Regions from separate parts of the Streptomyces sp. NPDC096040 genome, predicted to be linked through region 1. Evidence: riboswitches for the same ligand, from Rfam matches in the RefSeq annotation. Region 1 holds a riboswitch; the other holds the start of a gene.
The links. Region 1 has a riboswitch for ZMP and ZTP ahead of ABTY98_RS03050 (bifunctional 5,10-methylenetetrahydrofolate dehydrogenase/5,10-methenyltetrahydrofolate cyclohydrolase). Riboswitches for the same ligand answer to the same signal wherever they lie in the genome.

Region 1 (7,198 bases):
ATATCCAATACAGCCCCGCGCCCCTGAAGGGGCGCTCACATCGCCAGTGTCAGAAACGCCGTTGCGGTGAGGAACGCGCAGGCCAGTACGGAGCAGGCCAGAAGCCGTTGGCGCAAGGACCGGTATCTGGTCTCGTACTCCCGCCTCAACTCCTCGCCCCTCTCCGCCGTACGGCGCCACGACATTCGGGCGAGTTCCACATACTCGGACTCCAACTGCCGTTCGATATCGTCCCGTTGGCTATCTATCAGCCAACCCAACCGATCCGCCGCCCGGGCCCCCGCGGCACGGCCCTCCGCCCGGGCGGCGGCCAGCAGCAGATGCCCCTCGATCTGGCGCTCCGCCATTGGCCGCGTCGAAGACGTGTGCGCCGAACTTGCGGTCCGCCTCCAGCGCGAACAGGGCCGCCGCCAGGACCGGGGAAGGCGAGCAGCACGAGCACCGAGGTGAGCAGGACGTTCCAGACGAGGATCGGCATCCGGAACATGGTCATGCCCGGCGCTCGCATACAGATGATCGTGGTGATGAAGTTGACCGCGCCCAGGATCGTGCCGAAGCCGGAGAAGGCCAGGCCCATGATCCACATATCGGCGCCGGCGCCCGGGGTGCGCACCGTGGACCACCGCGACACCCTCACCACGTCCGAACTCCTCGACACCACCGAGGAGTTGCTGGACAACTGGACGCTGGGGGCACGGGAGTCGGCGGCGCTGGCCGCGCTTCTCGCCGACGCCGAGGGGTTGCGCCCGGTCGGCCAGGTCACCGACCGGCTGGGCCGTACCGGGCAGGCGTACGTCCACGACGACGGCACCGGCGGCCGGCGGATGCTGATCCTGGACCCGGCCACCGGTGCCGTACTCGGCCTGGAGACCACGGTCACCCGGGACGATCCCGAGTACGGCGTGAAGGCCGGTGACGTCATGGAGTACAGCGCCTGGCTGCGCTGATCACACCCCGAGCTGCCGGGCCGCCGCGGTCACCGTCTGCTCCAGCAGCACGGCGATGGTCATCGGACCGACACCGCCCGGCACCGGCGTGATCAGCGAGGCCCGCTCCACGGCCGAGTCGAAGTCGACGTCACCGACGTTGCCCTCGTTGTAGCCCGCGTCGAGCACGACTGCCCCCGGCTTGATGTCCTGCCCCCGGATCAGCCGGGGCCGGCCGACCGCGGCGACCACGATGTCGGCCTCGCGGACGGCCGCCGAGAGGTCGGCGGTGCGGGAGTGGCAGTAGGTGACCGTGGCGTCCCGGGCGAGCAGCAGCATGCCGGCCGGCTTGCCCAGGATCGCGCTGCGGCCGACGACCACCGCCCGCTTCCCGGCCGGGTCGACGTCGTACGCGTCGAGGAGCCGCAGGATGCCGCCGGGCGTGCAGGAGACGAAGCCCGGCAGTCCGAAGCTCATCGTCGCGAACGACGCGAAGGTCACGCCGTCCACGTCCTTCTCCGGGGCGATCGCCTCGAACGCGGCCCGCTCGTCGACGTGTTCGCCGACCGGGTGCTGGAGCAGGATGCCGTGCACCGCGGGGTCGGCCGACAACTCCCGCAATGTGCCCACGAGTTCCTCGGTGGTCGTGGTGGCGGGCAGGGCCACGTGCCGGGAGGCGATGCCGGCCTTGCGGCTGCGGTTCTGCTTCATCCGGACGTAGGTGACCGAGGCGGGGTCCTCGCCGACCAGTACGGTCGCCAGGCACGGCGTGGTGCCGGTGCGTGCGGCGAGGCCGGCGGCCCGCTGTGCGGTCTGCTCGACGATCCGGCGGGCGACGGCGGTTCCGTTCATGAGACGGGCATGGGTCATGCGGCATACTCCTGAGCTGGCTCGACCTTGATCGCCCAGGCGCACGGCATCGACAGTGCGGACCGCTCCCCGGTGGTGCTCCACCTCAGCGCCAGTCACGGCCCACGCCCAGCGTAACCGAGGCGCTCGGCGTCAGTCCCGCCCGTACCGAGAAGGTCCGGGTCAGCCGGCCGCCGACCTGGACCCTCGCCGTCCTTCCGACTACTCGTCCCATGCCTGGATCATGATCTGCTCGGCGATCTTGCCGTCGCGCAGCGTGATCATCGACTCGGCGAGCACCCGGACGCCGTCCGCGTACTCGCAGGACTCGCTGTAGGCGGCCCGGTCGCCCTGCACGATGCACTGGTCCAGCTTGTGCGTCATGTCGCGGGTGTAGACGTCGTCCAGCATCGCGGCTATGTCCTTGCGGCCGTGCAGGACCTTGGGATGACTGGGCTGGGCGTTGCGGTCGACGATACGGATCTCCGCGTCGTCCGCGTAGAGCGACAGCAGGTTGTTCCCGGTGTTGCCCTCTATGGCCCGGCGCAGCGTCTCGGTGTCGAACGTGGAGCCTGTGGCGGTGCCCATGGTGACCTCCTGTCGGAGCCCGCGACCTGATGCGGGGCGGGCCGCGAGAGCCCCACCTTCGAGCGTCCTCCGCCCCACGGGGCTCGGCAAGTGCAGGCCGGGCGCTCCGCCTGACGGGTGAGGGGGAGCGGCTGCCCGTGTCCGGGCCCGCGCCCGGGCCGTTGCTGAGGACATGATCTCAACACGACGTATCGTCGCCGCCGTCGGCCTCGCCGTCGGGGTCACCGGCCTCGCCGCCCCGCTGGCGAGCGCGGCCGACGCGAGCGCGCAGGACCCCGGGAAGCTCACCGCGCTCGGCGTCCTCGACTCGCTCTCCCGCAGTGACATTCCGGCGGAGTACAAGGACGAGATCCCCAAGGTCTCGGAGCAGCTGCAGGGACTCCACAAGCTGGGCGAACTGCACCAGATCACCGACCTGGCCGCACCCGCCATGGGACTGGTGCCGGGCATCGCGCACTGACCCCCGGCCACACCCCGAGGGCCGTCCCGGAAGGGGGCGGCCCTTCGTCGTACTCGGTACGTAGTGGCCTACTGCGGGCTCAGTGCTCGGAGGCCAGGAACTGTGTCGCCGCCAGTTCCGTGTACAGCGGGTCCGCCGCCACCAGCTCCCGGTGCGTGCCCACCGCGCGGACCCGGCCCGCGTCCATCACCACGATCCGGTCGGCCATCGTCACCGTGGACAGCCGGTGTGCGACGACCAGCACCGTCGTCGACCGTGCCACGTCGGCGACCGTGTCCCTGAGAGCCGCCTCGTTGACCGCGTCAAGCTGCGAGGTCGCCTCGTCCAGGAGCAGCAGCCGCGGCCGGCGCAGCAACGCCCGTGCGATCGCGACCCGTTGCCGCTCCCCGCCGGACAGCTTGGTCCCGCGGTGCCCGACCAGCGTCTCCAGGCCCTGCGGCAGCCGCGCGATGAGACCGTCGAGCCGGGTCGTCTTCAGCACCCGCGTCACCGCGTCCTCGTCCGCCTCGGGATTGCCGAGGAGCAGATTGTCCCTCAGCGACCCCGACAGCACGGGCGCGTCCTGCTCGACGTACCCGATGGCCGAACGCAGCGGTGCCAGTTCCCAGTCGGTGAGAGGGCGGCCGTCGAGGGTGATGGTGCCGGACTCCGGGTCGTAGAACCGTTCGATCAGCGAGAAGACGGTGGTCTTGCCGGCGCCGGACGGGCCGACGAACGCCGTCATGCCCCGCGCGGGTATCGCGAAGCTGACCCCGTGGTGGACGTACGGCAGGTCGTCGGCGTAGCGGAAACGTACGTCGGTGAAGGTGACGGAGGCCGGTTCGGCGCCGGCGGACGGCAACTCGGCCGGCTCGGACGGGGGTTCGGCCGGCAGCCGCAGCGCCTCCTGGATCCGGGCGAGCGCGCCGGCGCCGGTCTGGTACTGGGTGACCGCGCCGACGACCTGCTGGATCGGTGACATCAGATAGAAGACGTAGAGCAGGAACGCCACCAGCGTGCCGATGCCGATGGCGCCGGTCGCCACCCGCGCCCCGCCCACCGCCAGGACCGTGATGAACGCCAGCTGCATCGCCAGCCCCGCCGTGTTGCCCGCCGCGGCCGACCACTTGGCGGCCCGCACGCTCTGCCGCCAGGACTCCTCGGCGGCCTCGTGCAGCGCACGTTCCTCGCGGGGTTCGGCCCCCGACGCCTTCACGGTACGCAGCGCGCCCAGCACCCGCTCCAGCGAGGCCCCCATCACCCCGACCGCGTCCTGGGCCCGCCGGCTCGCCCGGTTGATGCGCGGCACGATCGTGCCCAGCACCATGCCGGCCCCGGCGATCACCGCGAGCGTTACGCCCAGCAGCACGGGGTCGACCACGCCCATCATCACCACGGTGGCGACCAGGGTGAGCCCGCCGGTGCCGAGCGCGACCAGCGAGTCCGTGGTGACCTCGCGCAACAGGGTGGTGTCCGAGGTGATCCGCGCCATCAGATCACCGGGTTCGGTGCGGTCCACGGCGGTGATCCGCAGCCGCAGAAGGTACGACGACAGGGTGCGCCGTGCCCCGAGCACCACCGACTCGGCGGTTCGCCGCAGCACATACGAACCCAGCGCGCCCACCACGGTGTTGGTGACCACCAGACCGGCCATCGCGAGCAGCTTCCCGGTGATGGAACGGTCGTGGGACAGGTCGTCGATCAACCCCCGCGCCACCAGCGGCAGCAACAGCCCGGTCGCCCCCGTCACCAGCGAGAGCACCGCACCCGCCACCAGGGCCCAGCGGTGCGGCCGTACATAGGAGAGGAGCAGCCGGAACGCGGACGGACCGGTCCGGTCCCTCGTCCGTCTCGGTGAAACTGCTTCTGCGGTGGTCACGGTGCTCCTCGTCCGGGCGGTGGGCGGCGCACCAAGGCTACGACGGGCCGCCCCGGTCCCGGGGGCACGGCTCCGTCGGCCACCGGCACCCGTTCGTACGCCGGAAAGATCCGGAAGGCTCGACGTGCTCCGTGCTGTTACCGATCGGTCGCGCGTAGGGTCGGAAGACAGGCACGTCAGCAGAGCGACGAAGGGGTCAGGTCCATGGCGCAGGAAGTACGCGGCGTGATCGCACCGGGCAAGGACGAGCCCGTGCGGGTCGAGACGATCGTGGTGCCGGACCCCGGGCCCGGCGAAGCCGTCGTACAGGTGCAGGCCTGCGGGGTCTGTCACACCGACCTGCACTACAGACAGGGCGGCATCAACGACGAGTTCCCGTTCCTGCTCGGCCACGAGGCCGCCGGTGTGGTGGAGTCGGTCGGCGAGGGGGTCACCGACCTGGCGCCCGGGGACTTCGTGATCCTCAACTGGCGTGCGGTGTGCGGGAACTGCCGGGCCTGTCTGCGCGGCCGTCCCTGGTACTGCTTCAACACACACAACGCCCGGCAGAAGATGACGCTCGCCTCGACCGGACAGGAACTGTCCCCGGCGCTCGGTATCGGGGCCTTCGCCGACAAGACGCTGGTCGCCGCCGGACAGTGCACCAAGGTCGATCCGGCCGTCTCCCCTGCGGTCGCCGGACTGCTCGGCTGCGGGGTGATGGCCGGCATCGGCGCCGCGATCAACACGGGCAGTGTCGGCCGGGGCGACTCGGTCGCCGTGATCGGCTGCGGGGGGGTAGGTGACGCGGCGGTCGCCGGGTCCCGTCTTGCGGGCGCCGCGAAGATCATCGCCGTCGACATCGACGACCGGAAGCTGGAGAAGGCGCGCACCCTGGGCGCCACCCATACGATCAACTCGCGCGAGGGCGACCCGGTCGAGGCGATCCGCGAGCTGACCGGCGGCTTCGGTGCCGACGTCGTGATCGAGGCGGTCGGCCGCCCGGAGACCTACCGGCAGGCCTTCTACGCCCGCGACCTCGCGGGCACGGTCGTTCTCGTCGGCGTGCCGACCCCCGAGATGAAGCTCGAACTGCCGCTCCTCGACGTCTTCGGCCGCGGTGGCGCGCTCAAGTCCAGCTGGTACGGCGACTGCCTGCCCTCCCGGGACTTCCCCATGCTGATCGACCTGCATCTGCAGGGCCGGCTGCCCCTGGACGCCTTCGTCACCGAGACCATCCAACTCGACGAGGTGGAGAACGCGTTCGACCGGATGCACCAGGGTGACGTGCTGCGTTCGGTGGTGGTGCTGTGATGACCACGCGCATCGAACGCATCGTCACCTCCGGGCAGTTCACCCTCGACGGCGGCACCTGGGACGTCGACAACAACGTGTGGATCATCGGGGACGAACGCGAGGTGATCGTCATCGACGCCGCCCACGACGCCCGGGCCATCGCCGAGGCGGTCGAGGACCGCGTGCTGAAGGCGATCGTGTGCACCCACGCCCACAACGATCACATCGACGCCGCGCCCGCCCTCGCGGACCTCACCGGTGCCAAGATCTGGCTGCACCCCGACGACCTGCCGCTGTGGAGGTTCACCCACCCCGACCGCGATCCCGACAACCATCTGGCGGACGGGCTGGTCATCGAGGCGGCCGGCGCCGACCTGACCGTGCTGCACACCCCCGGCCATGCGCCCGGCGCCGTCTGCCTCTACGAGCCCGGCCTGGCCACGGTGTTCACCGGGGACACCCTCTTCCAGGGTGGCCCCGGCGCGACCGGACGGTCGTACTCCCACTTCCCGACGATCGTCGACTCCATCCGGGACAAGCTCCTCACCCTCCCCCCGGAGACGAAGGTCCTGACCGGACACGGCGACTCGACCACCATCGGCGCGGAGGCGCCCCATCTGGAGGAATGGATCGCCCGAGGGCACTGACCCGGTCGGCCGGAAAACCGGGGCGCGCCACCGCGGGGCGCCCCTACCATCACGCCCATGACCTCCACAGCCACGCTCGTGACCCTGCACACCACCCGCGTCCTGCGCTGTGCCCCCGACGGGCCGGCGCTCGACGGTGAGAGCGCCGCGCTCGATCTCGTCGGCGACGCGATGGGTCAGGACGCGGAGCTGGTCGCCGTCCCGGCCGAACGGGTCGGGGACGAGTTCTTCCGGCTCCGCTCGGGGGTCGCCGGCGCGGTGGCGCAGAAGTTCGCGAACTACCGGCTGCGGCTGGCCGTCGTCGGCGACATCTCCCGGCACCTCGCCGGCAGTTCCGCGTTGCGCGACTTCGTGTACGAGGCGAACCGCGGCCGTCAGCTCTGGTTCCTGACCGACGACCGCGAACTGGAGGATCGGCTGCGTCCCACCGGGTGACGTGCGGCATCCGCCAGGAAAAGGCGACAGGAGATGTCAGGCTTCCGCGCGATCCTCGACGGAGACAGCGAGAGATCACGCATCGGAGGCCTGACATGCCCGGACCGCTAGACGGAAGGGTCGCGCTCGTCGCGGGGGCGACGCGCGGCGCCGGACGCGG
Region 2 (7,198 bases), on a different contig from region 1:
TGCGCTCCCGGAACGGGGTCACGAAGTCGACCATGATGTCGGCGAGGTCCGTCTTGAGCGCGCCGTACATCTTGTCCTCGTACTCCTGCTCCAGCTCGGCGACCGACTTGCCGGTGAGGGTGGAGTAGATGGTGAGGAGGTTGCTGACGCCCGGCTTGTTCGCCACGTCGTAGCGGATGACCGTGTCGGTGTCGGTGACCGCGCTCTTGACCTTCTTCGCCGTCGCCTTCGGCTCGTCGAGGAGGTTGATGAGGCCCTTCGGCGTGGACGCCGACTTGCTCATCTTGATCGCCGGGTCCTGGAGGTCGTAGATCTTCGCCGTCTCCTTGAGGATGTACGGCTTCGGGATGGTGAAGGTCTCGCCGAAGCGGGCGTTGAAGCGCTCGGCGAGGTCGCGGGTGAGCTCGACGTGCTGGCGCTGGTCCTCGCCGACGGGCACCTCGTGGGCCTGGTAGAGCAGGATGTCGGCGACCTGGAGGATCGGGTACGTGAACAGGCCGACGCTCGCGCGGTCCGCACCCTGCTTCGCCGCCTTGTCCTTGAACTGGGTCATCCGGCTGGCCTCGCCGAAGCCGGTGAGGCAGTTCATGACCCAGGCGAGCTGGGCGTGCTCCGGGACGTGGCTCTGCACGAAGAGGGTGCAGCGGTCCGGGTCCAGGCCGGCGGCGAGCAGCTGCGCCGCGGCGAGGCGGGTGTTGGCGCGCAGGTCGGCGGGGTCCTGCGGGATCGTGATCGCGTGCAGGTCGACGACCATGTAGAAGGCGTCGTGGGACTCCTGGAGGGCAACCCACTGGCGGACGGCGCCGAGGTAGTTGCCGAGGTGGAACGAGCCGGCGGTGGGCTGGATGCCGGACAGCACGCGGGGTCGATCTGAGGCCATGTTCACCATTGTCTCAGAGAGCTCGGGTGGTTTCGGTGCGCGGGGAACCGGGGATCGTCGGGGCTGGTCGCGCCCACGCGGCGGTAGCCGCATATCGGAACCAGCCCCGCGCCCCTGCGGGGGCGCTGTCCCTGACCGGGGGGTCAGCCCAGGTCGATCTCCGGATACAGCGGGAAGCCCGCCACCAGGTCCGTCGCCCGCTGGGCGATCTCCTGGGACACCTTCTCGTCCAGGACATGGGCGGCCTTGCTGGGCGCGCCCGACTTCGTCGTGCCCGGTTCCGTCGTCGTCAGGACGCGGTCGATCAGGCCAGCCACCTCGTCCATCTCCGCCGTGCCCAGGCCGCGCGTGGTCAGCGCGGGGGTGCCGATGCGGATGCCGGAGGTGTACCAGGCGCCGTTCGGGTCTGCCGGGATCGCGTTCCGGTTGGTGACGATGCCGGAGTCGAGGAGGGCCGACTCGGCCTGGCGTCCCGTGAGGCCGTAGGACGTCTCGACGTCGATCAGGTTGAGGTGGTTGTCCGTGCCGCCGGTCACGAGCGTGGCGCCCCGGCGCATGAGGCCCTCGGCCACCGCGCGGGAGTTGTCGACGATCCGCTGGGCGTAGTCCTGGAAGGAGGGCTGCCGGGCCTCGGCCAGGGCGACGGCCTTGGCGGCCATGACGTGCGGGAGGGGGCCGCCGAGGACCATCGGGCAGCCGCGGTCGACCTGGTCCTTGAGGGAGTCGTCGCACAGGACCATGCCGCCGCGCGGGCCGCGCAGCGACTTGTGGGTGGTGGTCGTCACGATCTGGGCGTGCGGGACCGGGTCGAAGTCGCCGGTCAGGACCTTGCCGGCGACCAGGCCCGCGAAGTGCGCCATGTCGACCATCAGGGTCGCGCCGACCTCGTCGGCGATCTCGCGCATGATCCGGAAGTTCACCAGACGGGGGTAGGCGGAGTAGCCGGCGACGATGATCAGCGGCTTGAAGTCACGGGCCTGGGCGCGCAGCGCGTCGTAGTCGATCAGGCCGGTCGCCGGGTCCGTGCCGTAGGAGCGCTGGTCGAACATCTTGCCGGAGATGTTCGGACGGAACCCGTGGGTGAGGTGGCCGCCCGCGTCCAGGGACATGCCGAGCATCCGCTGGTTGCCGAAGGCCTGCCGCAGCTCGGCCCAGTCGGCCTCGGAGAGGTCGTTGACCTGGCGGGCGCCCGCCTTCTGAAGGAAGGGGACCTCGACGCGGTCGGCGAGTACGGCCCAGAAGGCGACGAGGTTGGCGTCGATGCCGGAGTGCGGCTGGACGTAGGCGTGCCGGGCACCGAAGAGCGCCTTGGCGTGCTCGGCGGCGAGCGCCTCGACGGTGTCGACATTGCGGCAGCCGGCGTAGAAGCGGCGGCCGACCGTGCCCTCGGCGTACTTGTCGCTGAACCAGTTGCCCATCGCAAGCAGGGTCGCCGGGGAGGCATAGTTCTCGGAGGCGATCAGCTTGAGCATCTCGCGCTGGTCGGCGACCTCCTGGCCGATGGCGTCGGCGACCCGCGGCTCGACCGCGCGGATCACATCGAGGGCTGCGCGGTACGCGGTGGACTCGGTGGAGAGGGGCTCGGACATTCGGGACCTCCGGACATGGCGTTCGGCATTCACGGTTCGGCCCAGGCGCACGGCACTCGATCCAGCACGGGCCGCTCCCCGATGGTCGGTCCCATCCCAGCGCGCCAGTCACGGCCCGCTGGTCACCCTACCCGGCACGCCGGATCCGAGGGCCCTGACGTCCACCGGTCGGGCGGGGGCAGAGGGTAGTAAAGGGGGCACCCCGCCGCGTTCTCTGGAGTCCCCGTGACCACTACGGAAGCCCTCATCGCCACCGCCGACACGTACAGCGCGCACAACTACCACCCGCTGCCGGTGGTGATCGCCACGGCCGACGGGGCCTGGATGACGGACGTCGAGGGCCGCCGGTACCTGGACTTCCTGGCCGGCTACTCGGCGCTCAACTTCGGGCACGGCCACCCCCGTCTGGTCGCGGCGGCGAAGGCGCAGCTGGAACGGGTGACGCTGACGTCACGCGCCTTCCACCACGACCGGTTCGCCGCGTTCTGCACGGAGCTGGCGGAGCTGTGCGGAATGGAGATGGTGCTGCCGATGAACACGGGGGTGGAGGCGGTGGAGACCGCCGTGAAGACCGCCCGGAAGTGGGGGTACCGGGTGAAGGGGGTGCCGGCGGAGATGGCGAAGGTGGTGGTCGCCGGCGGTAACTTCCACGGCCGTACGACGACGGTGATCAGCTTCTCGACCGATGCGGAGGCGCGGGCGGACTTCGGGCCGTACACGCCCGGTTTCGAGATCGTGCCGTACGGCGACCTGACCGCGATGCGGGGCGCGTTGACCGAGAACACGGTGGCGGTGCTGCTGGAGCCGATCCAGGGCGAGGCCGGGGTGATCGTGCCGCCGGAGGGTTATCTGGCGGGGGTGCGGGAGCTGACGCGCGAGCGGGATGTGCTGTTCATCGCGGACGAGATCCAGTCGGGGCTCGGGCGGACCGGGCGGACCTTCGCGTGCGAGCACGAGGGGGTCGTACCGGATGTGTACGTCCTCGGGAAGGCGCTGGGGGGCGGGGTGCTGCCGGTGTCGGCGGTGGTGGCACGGGCCGAGGTGCTGGGGGTTTTCCGGCCCGGGGAGCACGGGTCCACCTTCGGCGGGAATCCGCTGGCCTGTGCGGTGGCGCTGGAGGTGATCGCGATGCTGCGGACCGGGGAGTTCCAGGAGCGGGCGGCCGAGTTGGGGGAGGTGCTGCATCGGCGGCTCTCGGAGTTCACCGGGAGCGGGCGGGTGACGGCGGTGCGGGGTCGGGGGCTCTGGGCGGGGGTGGACATCGATCCGGGGGTGGGGTCGGGGCGGGCGGTGGCGGAACGGTTGATGGAGCGGGGGGTGCTGGCGCAGGACACACATCGGGCGACGGTGCGGATCGCTCCGCCGTTGGTGATCGAGGAGGAGGATCTGGAATGGGGAGTTGAGCAGTTGTGGGGGGTCCTGAGCGCCTGAAGGGGTGCGACCAGGAGCCCGCTCCCCGGACAGGCGACCGGCCGGAGGTCCGGCGCCGGCATGAGTGCGGCTTCACCTACAGTCCCTCTGTGCTCTTTGGAATGGTGTGTGCCCTCGCGGCCGCGATCTGCTTCGGTACGGCGACGGTCCTGCAGGCGGTGGCCGCGCGGGCGGCCGGTGACGGCACGGGCGGGGAGGCGGCGCTGCTGCTCCGGGCCGTGCGGCAGTGGCGGTACATCGTCGGGCTCGGGCTCGACGGCCTCGGCTTCGTGTTCCAGATCCTGGCCCTGCGGTCGATCCCCATCTACGCGGTGGGCGCGGCCCTGGCGTCGAGCCTCGCGGTGACCGCGGTGGTCGCGGCGCGGCTGCTGCGGGTACGGCTGAGCGGGCTGGAGTGGGGTGCGGTCGGGGTGGTGTGCGCGGGGCTCGCGATGCTGGGGCTGGCGTCCGGGCCGGAGGGCGACCGGGCCGGGTCCGACGCGCTCAAGTACGCCATGCTCGCGACCGCGGTGGGCGTGCTGCTGCTCGGGCTCGTCGGCGGGCGGCTGTCGGGGCGGTGGCGGGCGCTGCTGCTGGGCCTGGGGGCGGGGTTCGGGTTCGGGGTGGTGGAGGTGTCGGTGCGGCTCATCGACACCCTGTGGCCGGCCGGACTCCTCACCAACCCCGCGACCTACGCACTGCTGGTCGGGGGCGGTGGCGCCTTTCTGCTGCTGACCTCGGCGCTCCAGCGCGGCTCGGTGACCACGGCGACGGCGGGCATGGTCATCGGCGAGACGATCGGCCCGGCGGCCATCGGGGTGGTGTGGCTCGGGGACCGTACCCGCGAGGGGCTCGCCTGGCTCGGGGTGCTCGGTTTCACCGTGGCCGTCGCGGGGGCGCTGGCACTGGCCCGGTTCGGGGAGGCGCCCGGGGCACAGGATGAAGCGGGCCCCAGGGCGCCCGAGCCGGTCGGTCCAGCGCGGCCGTGATCCCGTCCCGAGGCGGGACCTGCCCTTCAGGACGACGCCGACGGTCTCGTCCCGGCGCTGTTCGTCGGTGCCGCACAGGTCGGCGACCGGCGGGGCGGATCGAGAACTGCCAGGTGGAGCTCCTCTTGGCGGACACCTCTCCGCGCGTTGCCGGGCGTTGAACTCGGGGTGTCATCGTGCCGGGGGTTGCGGCGGACACGGTCTGAAGTCATTCGACGCCGATCACGGCCGGGTCCGACAGCACCGTGCACAGGATGTCCAGCGCCCCCGACCAGGCGTGGTCGGCGGGGGTGCCGTAGCCGAGGACGAGGGCGTCCGGCGGTGCGGTGGCCGCGTCGGGGTGGCGGTGGCGCGGGGTGAGGCCGTCGAGGGCGAGGCCGTGGGCGGCGGCGGCCCTGATCACCCGGCGCTGGGTGCCGGGCGGGAGCCGCAGCACCACGTGCAGACCGGCCGCGATGCCGGTGACCCGGATCGCGGGGGCGCGCTCGGCCAAGGCCGCGACCAGGGCGTCCCGGCGGCGCCGGTAGCGGGAGCGGGACGCGCGGACGTGACGGTCGTAGGCGCCGGAGGTGATGAACTCGGCGAGGGTCAGCTGGTCCGGCGCACCGCAGGTGTCCACGTCACCCTTGACCGCCGTCACCTCCCGGGCAACGCCCGGCGACAGCACCATCCATGCCAGCCGCAGGCCGGGCGCCAGGGACTTGCTGGCCGTGCCCAGGTAGACCACCTCGTCGGGGGCGAGGCCCTGGAGGGCGCCGACGGGACGGCGGTCGTAGCGGAACTCGCCGTCGTAGTCGTCCTCCAGGACCATGCCGCCGGTGCGTCGCGCCCAGTCCACGACGGCCGCCCGCCGGTCGTGGTGCAGCGGCGCGCCCATCGGGAACTGGTGCGAGGGGGTCAGCAGCACCGCGGCCGGACCCTGCCCCAACTCCCTGGTGTCCGTGCCGAGTTCGTCGAAGGGCAGCGGGCAGGTGCGGAGTCCGGCCGTCGTCAGCAGCCGCCAGTGCTCGTCGAGGCCGTACGACTCCACGGCGACCGTGTCCGCCCCGCGGGCCCGCAGCAGCCGGCCGAGCAGGCTCAGACCGTGCGCGAACCCGGCGCAGATCACGATCCGTTCGGGGTCGGCGCGCACCCCCCGGGCGCGGGCGAGGTAGGTGGCGAGCGCGGTGCGCAGTTCGACGCGGCCGCGTGGATCGCCGTAGCCGAAGGCCTCGTTGGGTGCGGTGGTGAGGGCGCGGCGGGCCGCCCTGAGCCACTCGGTGCGTGGGAAGGCGGAGAGGTCGGGCCGGCCGGCGCGCAGGTCGTAGGCGGGGCGCTCGGCGGTCGTACCGGCGGTCGCCGTGGCCTTTCGCCGGCCCGGCGGCATCGCCGGCTCCCTGGCCGCGACCCGGGTGCCGGAGCCCTGGCGTGCGGTGAGCCAGCCCTCGGCGACCAGGTCGGCGTAGGCGTCGGCGACGGTGTTCCGGGCGATACCCAGGTCGGCGGCGAGGGACCGGGACGAGGGCAGCCGGGTGCCGGGGACCAGCCGGCCGCCCCGGACGGCCTCGCGCAGGGCGTCGGTCAGGCCCCGGCGCAGGCCCGGACCGGCCGGTTCCAGATGGAGGTCGATACCCAGAGTGGCCCATGGTTTCTCCATGGAAATGGACCATACCCCTGGGCTGCCTGGCTCCTAGGGTCAAGATATGACCACAGAACACCCGACAGAGTACGCACCCGAACACTCCCCCCGTCTGCCCTGGTCGGAGCTGGTGCCCGACGTGTACAAGGCGATGGTCCGGCTGGACACCGCCGCCCGGAAGGGCCTCGACCCGAAGCTCCTGGAGCTGGTGAAGATCCGCGCCTCGCAGCTCAACCGCTGTGCGCTCTGCCTGGACATGCACAGCAAGGACGCGCTCGCGCAGGGCGAGAGCGTCGAGCGGATCATCCAGCTCGGCGCCTGGGAGGAGTCCGGGCACTTCTACACCGAGAAGGAACTCGCCGCGCTGGCGCTGACGGAGGCGGTGACCGTCCTGACGGACGGCTTCGTGCCCGACGACGTCTACGAGCGGGCCGCCAAGCACTTCGATGAGGCGGAACTGGCGCAGCTGATCGCCGCGATCACGGTGATCAACGCGTGGAACCGGTTCGGGGTGACCTGCCGTCTGGTGCCGGGGCACTACACACCGGGGCAGCACGCCTGAACAGGGCCGGTGCCCTGCGGGGCGCGGCTCCGGCAGTGAGCCGCGGCGGCGGTCCGGGGGGATCGCCGCCGCGCTCCGTCGAACGGGGCGGCCGGGGTCACCCCACGTGGCTGACCGTCCTCGGGCGGAAGCGCCGGTACAGCACCACTC

Region 2: it holds a riboswitch for ZMP and ZTP, as region 1 does, so the genes downstream of both, ABTY98_RS23660 (glycine hydroxymethyltransferase) here and ABTY98_RS03050 (bifunctional 5,10-methylenetetrahydrofolate dehydrogenase/5,10-methenyltetrahydrofolate cyclohydrolase) in region 1, are expected to answer to the same signal.

What each region holds. Positions count from the first base shown of each region.
Region 1 covers NZ_JBEOTA010000002.1:262,771-269,968, reverse strand. The annotation lists gene ABTY98_RS03065 (hypothetical protein) at 36-347, opposite strand; partial or broken gene ABTY98_RS03060 (cbb3-type cytochrome c oxidase subunit I) at 337-613, opposite strand; partial or broken gene ABTY98_RS03055 (CU044_5270 family protein) at 630-947, shown strand; gene ABTY98_RS03050 (bifunctional 5,10-methylenetetrahydrofolate dehydrogenase/5,10-methenyltetrahydrofolate cyclohydrolase) at 948-1,796, opposite strand; ZMP/ZTP riboswitch at 1,823-1,905, opposite strand; gene ABTY98_RS03045 (nuclear transport factor 2 family protein) at 1,998-2,363, opposite strand; gene ABTY98_RS03040 (hypothetical protein) at 2,536-2,823, shown strand; gene ABTY98_RS03035 (ABC transporter ATP-binding protein) at 2,903-4,681, opposite strand; gene ABTY98_RS03030 (S-(hydroxymethyl)mycothiol dehydrogenase) at 4,886-5,974, shown strand; gene ABTY98_RS03025 (MBL fold metallo-hydrolase) at 5,974-6,603, shown strand; gene ABTY98_RS03020 (DUF4180 domain-containing protein) at 6,661-7,038, shown strand; gene ABTY98_RS03015 (SDR family oxidoreductase) at 7,134-7,198, shown strand, end outside.
Region 2 covers NZ_JBEOTA010000017.1:1,162-8,359, forward strand. The annotation lists gene trpS (tryptophan--tRNA ligase) at 1-880, opposite strand, end outside; gene ABTY98_RS23660 (glycine hydroxymethyltransferase) at 1,024-2,520, opposite strand; ZMP/ZTP riboswitch at 2,502-2,591, opposite strand; gene rocD (ornithine--oxo-acid transaminase) at 2,695-3,900, shown strand; gene ABTY98_RS23670 (DMT family transporter) at 4,002-4,868, shown strand; gene pdxR (MocR-like pyridoxine biosynthesis transcription factor PdxR) at 5,077-6,504, opposite strand; gene ABTY98_RS23680 (carboxymuconolactone decarboxylase family protein) at 6,551-7,048, shown strand; gene ABTY98_RS23685 (chaplin) at 7,146-7,198, opposite strand, start outside.